3 regions of the Streptomyces sp. NPDC013457 genome follow, and region 2 is predicted to be linked to each of the others. Evidence: riboswitches for the same ligand, from Rfam matches in the RefSeq annotation. Region 2 holds a riboswitch; each other region holds the start of a gene.

Evidence for each region. Region 2 has a riboswitch for cyclic di-AMP ahead of ACF1G2_RS18090 (transglycosylase SLT domain-containing protein). Riboswitches for the same ligand answer to the same signal wherever they lie in the genome.
Region 1: it holds a riboswitch for cyclic di-AMP, as region 2 does, so the genes downstream of both, ACF1G2_RS28440 (transglycosylase family protein) here and ACF1G2_RS18090 (transglycosylase SLT domain-containing protein) in region 2, are expected to answer to the same signal.
Region 3: it holds a riboswitch for cyclic di-AMP, as region 2 does, so the genes downstream of both, ACF1G2_RS26290 (C40 family peptidase) here and ACF1G2_RS18090 (transglycosylase SLT domain-containing protein) in region 2, are expected to answer to the same signal.

The regions. Positions count from the first base shown of each region.
Region 1 covers NZ_JBICBL010000011.1:251,386-253,637, reverse strand. The annotation lists gene eno (phosphopyruvate hydratase) at 1-279, opposite strand, end outside; gene ACF1G2_RS28440 (transglycosylase family protein) at 663-1,349, opposite strand; cyclic di-AMP (ydaO/yuaA leader) riboswitch at 1,353-1,528, opposite strand; gene ACF1G2_RS28435 (transglycosylase family protein) at 1,787-2,252, opposite strand, start outside.
Region 2 covers NZ_JBICBL010000006.1:175,153-177,404, forward strand. The annotation lists gene ACF1G2_RS18085 (phosphocholine-specific phospholipase C) at 1-368, shown strand, start outside; cyclic di-AMP (ydaO/yuaA leader) riboswitch at 654-840, shown strand; gene ACF1G2_RS18090 (transglycosylase SLT domain-containing protein) at 845-1,711, shown strand; gene ACF1G2_RS18095 (phosphoribosyltransferase family protein) at 1,720-2,252, opposite strand, start outside.
Region 3 covers NZ_JBICBL010000010.1:110,143-112,394, reverse strand. The annotation lists gene ACF1G2_RS26295 (hypothetical protein) at 1-305, shown strand, start outside; cyclic di-AMP (ydaO/yuaA leader) riboswitch at 620-817, shown strand; gene ACF1G2_RS26290 (C40 family peptidase) at 821-1,297, shown strand; gene ACF1G2_RS26285 (ATP-binding protein) at 1,356-1,814, opposite strand; gene ACF1G2_RS26280 (8-amino-7-oxononanoate synthase) at 1,973-2,252, opposite strand, start outside.

The sequences.
Region 1 (2,252 bases), on a different contig from region 2:
GTCGATGAGGCGCTGCTCGGTGGCGTCGTAGCCGACGAGCTCCGGGCCGATCTGCTCGATCACGGCGAGGACGGCCTTCTCGACGCCCTTGCCCTGGTAGCGGTTCTTGTCTCCGTCACGGAGCTCAATGGCCTCGAACGCACCGGTGGAGGCACCGGACGGAACGGCAGCACGGCCGGTGCTGCCGTCGTCGAGGCCGACCTCGACCTCGACCGTGGGGTTGCCTCGGGAGTCCAGGATTTCCCGGGCTACGACGACGTCGATGGACGGCACGAGCATCTCCTTCTGGGATGTGACGCTAGATGTGACGCTTGCGGTGCAGGGTCGCTTTGGCCTTGCGACAAGAGCCTAACCGGCTCCGGGGCTCCCGCCCGCCGGGCGCCCGCCCCCTGGGACGAAAAAGGACCCGAGGGCATGCATCTCCGGCCAAAGCCCCCCAGAACTACTCGGCGGTAACTCCCGTGGGGCCGCGTTTCCGCCCGCTCCGGGGCCCCACTCCGGGGCCCCGCTCCGGAGTCGCGCTCCGGGGCCCTCTCCGGAGTCCCGGGAACACGGAACCCCGGCCCGGAGCGCACGGGGGAAAAGCGCTCCGGACCGGGGTGGTCACCGCGGGAGGGTCGTCGGACCCGCGTGAGCCGCCGGACTCACGCGAGCCGCGGGGCTCACTTCAGGTGAAGCTGCTGGCCCGGGTAGATCAGGTCGGCGTCCTCGACGACGTCCTTGTTGAGCTCGAAGAGCTTCGCCCAGCCGCCCTTGACGTCGTGGGCGGCGGCGATGGTGCTCAGGGTGTCGCCGGCGACGACCTTGTACTCGCCGTCGCCCTTCTTGACCTTCTTGCCGGTCGGGGTGGTGACGGTCTTCTTGGACTCGGCCTTCTTCGGGGCGGTCCGGGTCTCGCTGCGGGTCGTCGGCTGCTCGGCCTGACGCTCCTGCTTCGGGGCGGCCGGCGTGCTCTCGGCGGCGTCACCGGTGTAGGCGGCGCTGGAGAGGCCGACGCCGCAGCTCGGCCAGGCACCCTTGCCCTGACCGGCCAGGACCTTCTCGGCGATGGTGATCTGCTGCGACTTCGAGGCCTGGTCGGCGGTCGCGGCGTAGGCGGTGCCACCGTAGGCGGCCCAGGTGGAGGACGAGAACTGCAGGCCGCCGTAGTAGCCGTTGCCGGTGTTGATGGACCAGTTGCCACCGGACTCGCACTGGGCGACCTTGTCCCACTCGGAGGCCGTGGCGGCCGAGGCGGACCCGGTGGCCATCAGCGGGGCGGCGACGGCGACACCGGCGACACCGGCGAGGGCGACGGCGCGGGTGGCCCTGGAGGCACGACGGTGTTTGCCCTTGGCGGAAAACAGCATGGAACTTCTCCTCACCGACGCCTGCGAGGTGAGCTGTCGGGTTCGGGCCATGTGAGTTGCCCGGCCGCGCGACCTTGCGCGCGGCTTCACCCCAAGCCGGTCCGTCGGCCGTCTGTCTCAACGGCCGGGGGCGGCACTTACCTTGGGTCCCCCGCTCCTGCCTACGGCGCTTGACGCGACGACTGTTCCCATCGGCCGACGGCAGGATTCGGCGTTTCGGTCGACGGGGCCCGCGGTGGCGAGCGGTCTGACCGTAGACACAGACCCGGGGGAAGTTCAAAGAGGCCCAGGTCGGACATTTCACCCCCACTCGCCAGGGGGCGAAGGGTGTTTACGCAGGTGAGAGGTGACGGAAGCCGAGTTTGCGGACGGGACGCGCCAGTTGAGACAAAGAGACCCATGTCTCACTGGCGCAGAACCGGACATACAACCTCGAACTACCCCTGCTCAGAGCCCTGGTCGACACCCTGCCCGGCGGCCGAACCGAGACCGAGGTCGAGGCTCTGGCCAGGGAGGATCAGGTTCGGATCGGCACCCACCGTCGAACGGTTGGCGTCGTAGAGGGCGCCCCAGCCGCCCGGGAGCTCGTTCTGCTGGGCGATCACGGAGAGACTGTCGCCCGACTTGACGGTGTATTCGCCGATTGCATCGGAGATGTCCTGACCAGCAGTGGTGCCCGAACTGCCCGAAGAGTCCTTGTTGCCCTTACCGTCCTGCTTGACCTCGTCCACATCGGCGCCCCCATCGGTTGTCGGGGTGTCAGTCGGCAGGGCGTGTCGACCCTTTTCGCCATCCTTGCCCGGTATGACCGATTCCTCCGGGGCTGCGTCACCGCGGTGCTTCCCCGTGCCCGGGGTCGCCGACGTGCTCGGCGCGGTGGGTGTGGTGGACGGCTCGGGAGTG
Region 2 (2,252 bases):
ACATCTCGATGATGGGCCCCAACCGCTTCCTGCGGCGCTTCATCGGGGACGCGTCCAAGGCCGGCAAGGCGATCGAGGTGGCGGCGCGGTTCGCGACCGAGCCGGGCACCGGGAAGACGGCGCTCTACCTCAGGATGACCAACACCTCGGCCGGTCCCGTGGCCTTCACGATCCGCTCGAACGCCTACCGCACGGACGGGCCGTGGACGTACACGGTCCCGGCCGGCTCATCGCGCGAGGACTTCTTCAACGCGGTGGCGTACAGCAACGGCTGGTACGACTTCACGATCACGGCCGACGTCGACGGCACCTGGTCACGCCGCTACACCGGCCACATCGAGACCGGCACAGCCAGCGTCACGGGCTGACGTACACCACCACTTCCGACAAAAAGGGACACAAGGGCAATTTCATGCCCTTGTGTCCCTTTTCTTGACTGGGTCGAAAATGCCCGTATGACCGTTTTGGGGTCACGGGTGACGTGAATCACGCGATGAGGACGCAACCTATGCGGAGGGGCATCTTCCCCTTACGCCGCACGGCAGTTCGGCGCGGCCGTGATCACTTGGAACGCATTTCTGAATTTCCTGTTCATTTCGCATCCATGCCCCACCTTGTTCCGTCCGACATTCCTCGCCTACGGTCACCTCGACCCGGACGGATCGCCGAATCCTGCCACCGTCCGAAAAGACCAGCCATTCACCCGTCGGCAGGAGCGGGGGACCCAGTTTTTTCGCCGTCCCGGATTTCCGGACCGGCTTGGGGTGTAGCCGCACGCGTGCGGCCGGGCAGCTCCAGCCCGAACCCGACAGCTCACCCCGCAGGCGCCGGAGAGGAATCCTGCATGTCCGCTCACGGTAAGCACCGGCGCCCCAAGCGACGTCCCCTCAGCCGAGGTATCGCCCTCGCAAGCACGGGTGGAGCCGCGCTGGCTCTCCCCCTCGTGGCCACGGCCACCGCGCACGCGGCGCCGAACACGGCACCCGCGGCCGCGCCCCTCGAGAAGACCGTCTTCAGCAGCCCGGCGAAGATCGCCGAATCGATTCCCACCGCCGGGAATTCCGCTGCCAAGATCTATACCGTCGTCCGTGGCGACTCCCTTTCCGTGATCGCGCACGAACAGGGTGTGCGGGGCGGCTGGAAGGCGCTGTACAAGGCGAATCGCAAGGCCGTCGGTGACAATCCGTCACTTATTCGTCCGGGGCTGGAACTCACGCTGAGCGGGAAGCCCGCGGCCGCGACGAAGCAGCAGAAGGCCCCGGCCCGTACGACGAGCACGGACCGCGCCGACCGCTCGCAGCAGCGCAGTGCCGCTCCCGGCGCCGCATCGGCCAAGACCGTGACCAAGGCCGCCCCGGCCAAGGCCGCGCCGGTCGCCGCCAAGAGCTACACCAACGACCTCGACGGCTGGATCCGCGAGTCGCTCGACGTCCTGCAGAAGTACGGCATCCCCGGTTCGTACGAGGGGATCCACCGCAACGTCATGCGTGAGTCCTCGGGCAACCCCCAGGCCATCAACCTCTGGGACTCCAACGCCGTCAAGGGCACCCCGTCCAAGGGGCTCCTGCAGGTGATCGAGCCGACCTTCCTGGCGTACCACGTGCCCGGTACGTCCATGGACCTGTTCGACCCGGTCGCCAACATCACCGCGGCCTGCAACTACGCCGCGGACCGCTACGGCTCCATCGACAACGTCAACGGACCGTACTGACGGACGCCCTAGAAGTGGTCGGCGAACCAGCCCGAGGCCAGTCGGCCGACCTCTTCCAGCGTGCCGGGCTCCTCGAAGAGGTGCCCGGCACCGGCGACGACCACGAGCCGGTTCTCGCAGGTGAGCCGCGCCTGGGCCGACTCGTTCAGCTCCTGCACGAGCGGGTCGCGGCCCCCCACGATCAGCAGCGTCGGAGCGCGCACCTGCGCGAGGCGCGCTCCGGCGAGGTCCGGGCGCCCGCCGCGCGAGACGACGGCGGCCACGTCGGAGAGCGGGTCCGCCGCGGCCCAGAGCGCGGCCGCGGCGCCGGTGCTGGCGCCGAAGTAGCCGATCCGCAGGCCGTCGAGGCCCGGCCGCCCCACCAGCCAGTGCGCGGCCCGGGCGAGCCGGCCGGCCAGCAGCTCCGTGTCGAAGACGTTGCCGCGGTCGTCGGCCTCCTCCTCGGTGAGCAGGTCGAACAGCAGCGTGCCGAGACCGGCACGGTTCAGGCTCTCCGCGACGGCCCGGTTGCGCGGGCTGTGCCGACTGCTGCCGCTGCCGT
Region 3 (2,252 bases), on a different contig from region 2:
TGGTCCCCGAACTGCCGCCGCTGCCCGCCCTGACGCGTGCCGAGGGCGAGTTCATCGACGCGTATCTCGAAGTCGTCGACCTGCTCGGCCGGATCAATCCATCCAGGGGATCGCATACCTATGGGGCGCTGCGGGCGGCGCAGGCCCTGGTGGGGAAGGCGAGCGCCCTCCGTGACGCGCTGACGGTGATGCATGTCCGCGGGGAGGCCGAGGTCCACGCGGAGACATTGGCCCGTGCGTTGAGGGTGTTGGACGGGGAGCGCCGATCACAGCGGGTCACCGTGCCGGAGGCTCCGACGAGTTGACATTCCGGCGTGTCGTGTCGAGGTCCACTCGGAGCAGCGGAGCCGCAGAATCGCTCCCCCGTTCGGCGTAGTCGACGAATCGACATATGTGCGGGGTGAGTTGCGCAACGGGTGTACGCATCTGGCTGAATCGGGCGTTCAAGCCCTGGTCCGGGACTCGTCGGCGAAACCTCCGAAGATCACGAAACCTGCCTGTCCACCCGAATGGATCAGTCGTGAGGAGCCTCACATAACGTCGTTTCGACTCGGATTTCGCCCTGGTTGTGGGTCAAGATCCCTCACGACGACAAGCCCCCGCCACCGCGGCGGGGCGGTCCGGGCGGACGCCGAGTCCTGCCGCTGTCCCGGATGTCTGGTCGACAGGAGTGGATCGGCAGGAGTGGAGGACCCGAGCAGTACGGGACGGCCGGCCAGTGGGGCCGTTCCTCGGGGTGAAGCCGCAGCCGCGGCCGGGCAACTTCGCCAGCCCGAACCCGACAGGTCATCCTTCACAGGCGGCTGACGAAGGGTTGCGCATGAGTGCGCAGATTCATGTCCCGTCCATGCTGTCCCGGGCCGGAGCCGTCTCGGCTCTCACCCTCGCCGCCCTCGGCGGCACGATGCTGGCGCCAGGCGCAGCACCGGAGGCCCAGGCCGCGACGTCGCACGCCGGCAAGGCGCTGAACGTCGCCGCCTCGAAGAAGGGATCGCCCTACAAGTACGGAGCGGCCGGACCGACCCGGTTCGACTGCTCGGGGCTCACGCTCTACTCGTACAAGAAGGCGGGCAAGTCGCTGCCACGTACCGCGCAGCAGCAGTACAACAAGACCCGGCACATCAAGGCCTCCAGCCGCCAGAAGGGGGACCTGGTGTTCTTCCATTCGAGTGGCAGGGTCTACCACGTGGGGATCTACGCGGGTAGCGGCAAGATCTGGCACTCGCCCAAGACCGGCTCCTGGGTGAAGCTCGACAAGATCTGGTCGTCCAAGGTCTATTACGGCCGGGTCCGCTGACGCCGAGGTGAGCTGATACGGCGCGTGGGTGCGGTGGCGCCGCCGCACCCTCGCGCCCTCAGGAACCGGCCGGCTGGGACGCGAGCACCCGGTCCGGCGAGGCGGTCCAGGGGAGTTCGATCCAGACCGTCTTGCCGCCCTCGCTGGTCGGTGTGACGGAGAGCCGCCCGCCGGCCTCGGCCGCCAGGAAGCGGATGATGACCATCCCCCGGCCGTTGTCCTGCTGCACCGCGGCCGGAAGCCGCTTGGGCCAGCGGGGGTGGCTGTCGGTGACGCCGATGCGGAGCTGCTCCTCGCGCTCCAGGCGGATGTCGACGGTGAAGGTGGGCGACTGCCCGAAGGTGTGCTGGACCGCGTTGGTGGCCAGTTCGGAGACGATGAGCCGGACGGTGTCGGCGGTGTCCCCGGCCTCCGCGAGCCCCCAGCCGGTCAGGACGTCGGCGACGTATCTTCGGGCGGCGGACACCGAGGCGGGATCGCTCGGCAGAGTGACGGTTGCTTCCTGGTGGTCTGCCATGGCGACGCTGTCCCTTTCCCACCGGGCCCGGCCCGGATTGCGCTACGCGTCAGAGTGCCACCGATCGTGCCGCCTCGTATGGCGATCCACCAAGATATGTGCATATTTGTCGCTCGAAGCGGTGAACTCTGCTACGAGAGACCGTATTTGAGCTGCGGTCAGACGGTCGGGGGTGCTGTCCGCACGATCGTGGCGACGGCCTGCTCGATCTGCGCGTCCGTCAGATCCGCACGGGCCGTGAGACGCAGTCGCGAGACACCGTCCGGCACGGACGGGGGACGGAAGCAGCCGACGACGAGCCCCTGGTCACGGCAGTCGGCGGCCCACCGCAGCGCCGCCTCGGGCGAGGGCGCGCGCACCGAGACGACGGCCGCCTCCGGGCGTACGGCGGTCAGACCAGCCCCCGTGAGCATCCCGTGGAGCGTGGTGGCGACGGTC